2 regions of the Herbaspirillum sp. 1130 genome follow, and region 1 is predicted to be linked to the other one. Evidence: predicted binding sites of a transcription regulator. Region 1 holds the regulator's gene; the other holds the start of a gene.
What was found. Region 1 encodes LexA, which represses DNA repair genes until DNA is damaged. Its sites were predicted from a motif close to ACTGTATNNNNATACAGT; they were not measured.

Region 1 (4,361 bases):
GTCGGTGTGCAGAGCCACCGACACGGGGTGTTCGCCAACGGTCTTCAGCGGGCCGTTGGGCAGGCGCACTTGCGACTTCTCGACAGCAAAACCCTTCTTGCCCAGGGCTTCAGCGATGTCGAAGTTGGTCACGGAACCGAACAGACGGCCGTCAACGCCGGCCTTCTGCGACACTTCCACGGTAGCGCCAGCCAGCTTTTCGCCTTGGGCTTGGGCAGCGGCCAGCTTCTCGGCGGCAGCCTTTTCCAGGTCAGCGCGCTTGGCTTCGAATTCAGCGATGGCTGCATCGGTAGCGCGGCGGGCCTTGCGTTGGGGGATCAGGAAGTTGCGTGCGAAACCGTCCTTGACGCGCACGACATCACCCAGACCGCCGAGATTCACGATTTTTTCCAACAGAATGACTTGCATGTTTTTCTCCTATTTCTCGACGCTGATTAGGCGTTGTGCAGATCGGTGTACGGCAGCAGAGCCAGGTAACGCGCGCGCTTGATGGCGGTGTCAACTTGACGCTGGTAGTGGGCCTTGGTACCGGTCAGGCGTGCCGGCATGATCTTGCCGTTTTCCTGGACGAAGTCCTTCAGGGTGTCCACGTCCTTGTAATCGACCTGTTCAACGCCAGCGGCGGTGAAACGGCAGAATTTCTTGCGCTTGAACAGCGGGTTTTGCTGTTGGCGCTTGTTTTTCAGCTTGCTTTTATCGAACTTTTTACCGAATGCCATGGTTGGCTCCTGTATCTAAAAATTGGGTAAGGTCTGTTTGGCTACCTTGCGCCGCTCAATCCGGCGCGACCGGGCCAAAATCAACGATATGAAACACGACGCTCTTGCTGTTGCGATTCCTGCGGGCCAAAAAGCCGGTGAACCGGAAGACTTCACCCAGTGCCGCCCTGTTGAGCGCACCGGAGATTTCCCCCGCTGCCAGCGCCGCGATCTCGAATTCGACCTGACGCTTCATGCCAGCCTCCGTCTGCTCCGACTGATGCTGCAACCTGGCAGTGACAATCGGGATACCGGCCGGCGTATAACGTAGGACATCACGTTCTGCCAGGCTGGCGATGACTTGAAACTGGTTCACTCTCCGCGATGTTCGCAGCGCTTAAGCTGCCGGAGCTTCGGTACGGCTCTTGGCCGCGTCTTCCTTCTGCACTGCCTTCAGGATGGGGGAAGGACCGGTTTCGGCCTTCTTCATCTTGACGGTCAGGTGGCGCAGGACGGCGTCGTTGAACTTGAAGCCGGTTTCGATTTCAGCCAGCGTTTCGCTGTCGACTTCGATGTTCAGGCAGACGTAGTGAGCCTTGGCCAGCTTCTGGATCTGGTAAGCCAGTTGGCGACGGCCCCAATCTTCGACACGGTGGACCTTGCCGCCGCGGGTGGTGACGATGCCCTTGTAACGCTCGATCATCGCCGGCACTTGCTCGCTTTGGTCCGGGTGGACGATAAATACGATTTCATAATGACGCATGTAGACTCCTTATGGACTTATTGAAGACGCCCACCCCGGCGTCAAGACGGGTGTGGGAAGAGGAAAACCCGAGATCATACTAGGTTTCCGTCCTGACAGCAATGCCAGCGTCACGCCACTGCGGCCGCAGGGCCACAACGCGGACCCTGCACATCGCCGCCAGCGGCTCAGAACCAGATTCTTCAGTTGCGGCGCGCTCTATATAAATGAGAAAGCTTGCCTTTTCCGCCCCGGAATATGCATGTTGCCGTTGACACAAGGATTGCACCTGTATAAAAATACAGACTGTTCATCCAGACAGCCTTCCCTCCGAGAAAGGCCACCCTCATGCTCAAACTGACTGCGCGCCAGGAACAGATCCTGAACCTGATCAAGAACGCCATCGAGAACACCGGCTTCCCTCCCACGCGTGCAGAGATCGCTGCCGAGTTGGGCTTCCGTTCCGCCAACGCCGCCGAAGAGCATCTGCAGGCCCTGGCCCGCAAGGGCGCCATCGAGATTTCCCCCGGCACCTCGCGCGGCATCCGCTTGCGCGAATCAGGTACCACAGGCATCAGCACTGCACGCCAGATGGCCCTGCCCCATCCCGCCCTGATGCAGCTGAGCCTGCCGCTGATCGGGCGCGTGGCGGCGGGCTCCCCCATCCTGGCCCAGGAACACGTGGAAAAGACTTACCAGGTCGACCCGGCCATGTTCCGGGCCAAGCCCGACTACCTGCTCAAGGTGCGCGGCATGTCCATGCGCGACGCCGGCATCCTGGACGGCGACCTGCTGGCCGTGCGGCGCGCCGACCAGGCGCGCAATGGCCAGATCGTGGTGGCCCGCCTGGCTGACGAGGTCACGGTCAAGCGCTACCAGAAGAGCGGCAGCGTCATCACCCTGTTCCCCGAGAATCCGGAATTCGAGCCCATCATCGTCAAGCCGGAAGACGACCAGTTTGCACTCGAAGGACTGGCCGTGGGATTGCTGCGCAGCTGGAACTGAATTCGGAGCGGCGCGCAGGCCCGACCGCCGGAAAGACGCTGCCAGCGGCGACTGATCGCTTGTTTATGCATGAACCTCCGCTTAAAACGGAGGTTTTTTGCTTTCTATTTAGCTCTTCACCTGTGACCGGTTACGCATATCATCCTTGCTGGACAGCTATGCCCGGCGCAATGGATGCGCCCAACCAAGAGGACCCTTTTCGATGTCGACGCGCAAGAGCAGCAACAAGCACGGCAAACATATTCCGGCCCCAGCGGCCGCCAAGTCCAACCTGCAGGATCTGCTGGACGTTCGCAAATGTCTGGACCTGCTCGACAATCGCAAGACCGAGGAAGCCAAGGCGATCTGTACAGCCGTATTGGCCCGCGCCCCCAATCTGGTGTTTGCCAACCACGCACGCGGACTGATCGCCATGCAGGAAGGCCAGTTCGCGCAAGCCGAGCAATACCTGCGCAAGGCCATCGAGGCCGATCCGAACAACGCCGAATACCTCAGCAACCTGGCCGGTACGGTGCTGAGCCAGGATCGCATCGACGAGTCCATCGCCATCTACGAGCGCGCCATCGCCATCGACAAGGAAAACCGGGCGGCACGCATCGGCCTGGCCAATGCCCTGCACGAAAAGAACGATCCGGAAGCCTCGATCAAATACTTCGAGGATGCGGCCCGGCGTGAACCCAACGCACCGGGCCCGCTGTCGCACCTGGGCCGCGCCCTGATCGACGCACGGCGCTTTGACGAGGCGGTCGCCACGATTCTGAAGTCGCTCGAATACCAGATCAATTTCGCTCCCTCCCACACCGCCCTGGGCGAAGCCTTTCATGCCATGGAGATGTACAAGGAGGCCGTAGAGTCCCACAAGACCGCCATCCTGCTCGATCCCCAGGACACCTACGCCCACAACAAGATCGCCGATAGTTATCTGAAAATCAACAAGATCGAAGAAGCCCACGAACACCTGCTGCGCGTCATCGAGATCGCACCCAAGGATCCGAATGGCTACGTCAAGCTCGGTTCAAGCTACTTCAACACGGGCGACCGCTTCGACGATGCCATGCGCATGTTCAAGCAGGCCTTGGCGCTGGACCCCAAGCACGCCCTCACCTACAACAACATCGGCGCGATCCAGCACGATCATGGCGATTATGACGATGCGCTTGGCAATTTCCGCACGGCATTGGCGCTGCGGCCGAATTACCCGACCGCCAAGCACAACCTGGCACTGACCCTGTTGCTGCGCGGACAGTTCGAGGAAGGCTGGGAGTGCCACGAGAGCCGCCTCACCACCAAGGAACGCGCCCACGTCTACCGCCTGATCCACAAGCTGTTCGAGGTCATTCCGAAATGGGATGGCAAGTCCTCGCTGGCGGGCAAGCGCATCCTGCTGATGCACGAGCAAGGCTTTGGCGACAGCATCCAGTTCCTGCGCTATGCCCGCTTGCTCATGGAGCAAGGTGCCAGCGTGGCGCTGCATGTGAAGAATCCTCTGTACCGCCTGTTCCAATCCTTCACACCAGCAGTGACACTGGTGCGCGAAAGCGATCCCCTGCCACCCTGCGACTGCGCCTATGTGCTCATGAGCCTGCCCTATGCCCTGCGCACCCATAGCGTCGAGGATATCCCGCGCTATGCGGAAGGCTATCTGTCTGCCGATGCGTCGCTGGCGGCGCACTGGAAGCAGAAGATTTCCACCTTGACACGATCAGCGGACAATCTGCGCGTCGGCATCGTCTGGGGCGGCAATCCGGAGCATGGCAATGACCGCCATCGTTCGATTCCACTGGACAAATTCAAGCAATTGTTTGAAGTCCCCAAGATGGAATTCTACTCATTGCAAAAAGGCAAGCCTGCCGACGGCCTGAAGGAGTTGCCAGCCGATTGGCCCGTCTTTGACCTGGGCAATGAGTGCCAGGACT
Region 2 (4,361 bases), 180 kb from region 1:
ATCGATGGCGTGCCGTTCTACATCGGCGCCGACCAGTTCGAATACTGGAAACACACGCAACTCATCATCGACGTAGTCAGCGGCAACGGCGGCATGTTCTCGCTGGAGAACGGCAGCGGCAAGCGCTTCCTGACGCGCTCGCGGCTCTTTACCGATGAGGAATACGACGCGCTTGCCCCGCTCAGTGCCCGCGCGACTTGAAGCGGCGATAGAGCGTATTGCGCGACACCCCCAGCGCCTTGGCGGCGGCGCTGACGTTGCCGTCATGGGTGCGCAGGGCGCGCTCGATGGCGGCCCATTCGCTGTCGTGCATGGAGAGCGGTTTTTCGTCCGTTTCTTCATGCGCTGCCGGGGCCGGCATGCCGCAAGCCGCCTGCAGCGGCGCTGCCTCGTCCAGAAAGTCATCTGGCAGGTGTTCCACCCCTATCCAGGCCTCGCCATCGGCCATGGCCAGGGCGGTGCGGATCAGGTTGGACAGTTGCCGCAGGTTGCCCGGCCAGCGGCTGGATTGCAGCAATGCCAGGGCCTTGGCATCGAAGCGCGGCGCGTGACGGCCGCCTTCCTGCTCCACGATGCGGTCGATCAGGGCGCCCAGGTCGCTGCGCTCGCGCAAGGCGGGCAGTTTTACCTGCAAGCCGTTGATGCGGTAGTACAGGTCTTCACGGAAGGCATGGCGCGCCGCCATCTCGCGCAAGGGCTGGTTGGTGGCGCATACCAGAGCGAAGTCCACCGGAATCACGCGCTGGCTGCCCAGCGGCGTCACAGCGCGTTCCTGCAGCACGCGCAGCAGGCGGCCCTGCAGGGCCAGCGGCATGTCGCCGATTTCATCGAGGAAGAGAGTGCCGCCCTGGGCTTGCGCGATCTTGCCCAGTGCGCCTTTGCGGCGGGCGCCGGTGAAGGCGCCGTCTTCATAACCGAAGAGTTCGGCCTCGATCAGGTTCTCGGGAATGGCCGAGCAATTCACGGCCACGAAGGGCGCGGCGCCGCCCCGGGTTTGCGTGGTGTGGAAGCGCGCGCTTTCGCGGTGGATGGCCTGGGCCAGCCACTCCTTGCCGGTGCCGGTTTCGCCGGTGATGAGGACCGGGATGTCGCGGTCGATCACCTTGCGCAACTTGGCGATGATGGCGCTCATGCGGGCGTCCCCGGTATCGAGGGCTTGCAGTCCGCCGCGCGGCTGGCCCGGATGGGGGCGCACAGGTGGGGCCGGGCGAGCAGATGGGCTGGCGGGCAGTACTTCCGGTGCCTCGATCACGGCTTCCCGCGCATTCTGGAAATGCTGGTCGCGCAGCCGCAGTTCGGCGCGGCCATGGATGCGGATGCCGTTGTGCAGGCACAGCTCCAGCAAGCCCGAGGCGGCCTTGCGATGGTGTTCGAACAGCAGCGACAGCGGCACCCCGAAGAGCGACGCAAAGGTATGCGACTGCAGCGCCGCGAGTGTCAGCCCCAGCTGGAACTGCGCACTGCGGTTGGCCGCCAGGAAACGCCCGCCGGGCGTGAAGCTGACGATGCCTTCGACCAGCGTACCCACGAATTCGGAGCGACTGTGGAAGTGCAGGGTGATGCAATCGGGGAAGCTGCCGGCCAGCAGGTGGTTTTCAATCATCTGCGCCGACATCCGCACCAGGGCCATGGTGTGCTTGTGGAAGCTGCCGCATTCGCCCGAGACATCCAGCACTCCCAGCACTTGGCCGCGATGGTCGAAGATGGGGGCGGCCGAACAGGTCAGGAAGCGGTTGGCATCCAGGTAGTGCTGCTGGGCGTGCACGGTGGTGGGCTTCTGCTCGAAGAGCGCCGTACCGATGGCATTGGTGCCGCGCAATTGTTCGGACCAGCGTCCACCGGGCCCGAGGGACACACGGTCGGCCTTGGCCAGGAAATCGCTGTCGCCCAGCGTATGCAGGATGGTGCCTTCGGCGTCCGAGAGGATGACCATGCTGTGGGTATTGCGGATCTGGTCGTAGAGGGTTTCCATGACCGGGCGGGCATGGCCGGAGAGGGCCTGGTTGGCTTCCAGCGTCTGGGCCAGGTCGGCGCGCGAGAGTGAATCCAGGTCGGGCCGCTGGCCGCGCGTGATGCCGTAGGACGAGCTGCGCTGGTGCGAGCGTTCGATGGCCTGCAGATCCGGCACGCCATCGGCGCTGGCCTGCACCAGGGGCGAAGCGCCCAGCAATGCACCGGCACCGGGCCGGTTTGCCTGGTATTGCATCCTTGTCTCCTTGGGACCTCTGGCGGTCCTTGTTCCCCCTTGTGTCGGCTTTCTTCTCTGATGGGAAGCTGAGGGTGAACAAGCATAACCGATTAATGTGGCAGCCGGACAAATTGAAACAGCATTTGCAGCGCGTGCGAAGTGAAGGCAAAATACTGTATATAAATACAGTATTGATGAGCTTTACGTGGCTTCCTTCCCTAAATTTCCGCAGGGCATTGCCCGGCCTTTTCCAGAGCAGCCGACCAGGTCGGCCGCCTCCGGCGAGGACGACGCGACCCTGACGCCAGAAACCTTCATCCATCGCGATCAGACCGCCCAGAAGGGCCGGGGCGCGGTCACCAACCTGCGCGGCCGCTATGAATCGGTGGCGCGGGAAGAGTTCGATGATGGCTGGCAGTCCGTCCGTTTAGCCGAGGCCCGGCCGCAGGCGGCTGAGAGCCCGGAGGAGGATGAGCCACCCCGCCTGAAGACCATCGTCACCGAGGAAGACGCCCGATCCATCATCACCCGCAACAGCTCGCCGGATTTGCCGTTTTCGCTTTCGCTCAATCCCTACCGGGGCTGCGAGCACGGCTGCATTTACTGCTTCGCGCGGCCTTCTCACAGCTATTTGGGCCTGTCCCCGGGGCTGGATTTCGAAAGCCGGCTGGTGGCCAAGCGCAATGCCCCCGAGGTGCTGCTGCGCGAACTGGCCAAGCCGTCCTATGAACCCGACACCATCACGGTGGGCATCAATACCGACGCCTACCAGCCCATCGAGCGCGAACGCCGGCTGACCCGGCGCATCCTGCAGATCCTGCACGATTGCGAGAACCCGGTGGCGCTCATCACCAAGTCCTCGCTGGTTGAGCGCGATATCGACTTGCTGGCCCCCATGGCGGCCAAGGGGCAGGCCATCGTTGCAGTGACGATCACCACGCTGGATGCGGCCATCGCGCGCACGCTGGAACCACGCGCGGCCAGCCCGGCGCGGCGATTGCGGGTGATCCGCACGCTGGCCGAGGCGGGCATTCCGGTGAGCGTGTCGATTGCGCCGGTGATTCCCTTCGTCACCGAACCGGACCTGGAACGCGTCATGGAAGCGGCCGTGGAGGCCGGGGCGCGCCAGGCGGGCTACATCGTGCTGCGGCTGCCCTGGGAAGTCAGCCCGCTGTTTCGCCAATGGCTGCAGGCGCATTTCCCCGACCGTGCGGCACGGGTGATGAACCGCATCCAGGACATGCGTGGCGGCAAGGATTACGACGCCGATTTCGCCACCCGCATGCGCGGCACCGGCGTCTGGGCCGATTTGCTGCACCAGCGCTTCGAGAAGGCCAGCCGGCGCCTGGGCATCGATCATCGCAATCGGGCTTTTGCCACCCTGGATGCCAGCCGCTTCAAGCGGCCCATGGTGGTGCCGGCGGGGCAGGGGCGCCCGGCGGGCGATGCCCAGCTGGATTTGTTCTGAGGCAGACGGCCGGCGGCTGGTAAGATCCGCGTTTTAGTCCGTTTCTTCACTTCTTTGCATGCACACTCTGGAACAACTGCGCAGCGGCGCGCTGGAAGGCATTACCCGCCTGTCTCTCTCGTGCGGCCTGCGCGAATTCCCGCCAGAAATCTTCACCCTGGCTGAAACCCTTGAGATTCTGGACCTCAGCGGCAACGAACTGACCGCCTTGCCCGACGACCTGCCGCGTTTGCACCGGCTGCGCATCGTCTTCTGTTCCGACAATCCCTTCACCGAATTGCCCGCCGTACTGGGCCGCTGCCCGTCGCTGGAGATGATCGGTTTCAAGGCCAACCGGATCGAGCATGTACCTGCCGAATCGCTGCCACCCACGCTGCGCTGGCTGGTGCTGACCGACAACTGCATCGAACAGCTGCCATCGAGCATCGGGCAGTGCCTGCGCCTGCAGAAGCTGATGCTGGCTGGCAACCGCCTGCGCGCGCTGCCGCCGGAACTGGCGGCCTGCCGCAACCTGGAACTGCTGCGCCTGTCGGCCAATGCGCTGGAGGCGTTTCCGCATTGGCTGCTGACGCTGCCGCGCCTGAGCTGGCTGGCCATGGCGGGCAATCCCTGGTGTGAAGCGGTGGAAGAATCTGCGGATTGCAATGCGCAAGTCGCGGCCATCGACTGGGATGATCTGGCCTTGGGCGAAAAGCTGGGGGAAGG

Region 2: a site for LexA is predicted at 2,361-2,378, ahead of JOD78_RS00105 (PA0069 family radical SAM protein). Genes of this name have one in related genera too.

What each region holds. Positions count from the first base shown of each region.
Region 1 is NZ_JAFICQ010000001.1:200,961-205,321, reverse strand. Features, by position in the region: gene rplI (50S ribosomal protein L9) at 1-408, opposite strand, end outside; gene rpsR (30S ribosomal protein S18) at 435-719, opposite strand; gene priB (primosomal replication protein N) at 775-1,074, opposite strand; gene rpsF (30S ribosomal protein S6) at 1,096-1,461, opposite strand; gene lexA (transcriptional repressor LexA) at 1,789-2,445, shown strand; gene JOD78_RS00990 (tetratricopeptide repeat protein) at 2,648-4,361, shown strand, end outside.
Region 2 is NZ_JAFICQ010000001.1:22,016-26,376, forward strand. Features, by position in the region: gene JOD78_RS00095 (DUF779 domain-containing protein) at 1-201, shown strand, start outside; gene JOD78_RS00100 (sigma-54-dependent Fis family transcriptional regulator) at 182-2,206, opposite strand; gene JOD78_RS00105 (PA0069 family radical SAM protein) at 2,394-3,656, shown strand; gene JOD78_RS00110 (leucine-rich repeat-containing protein kinase family protein) at 3,715-4,361, shown strand, end outside.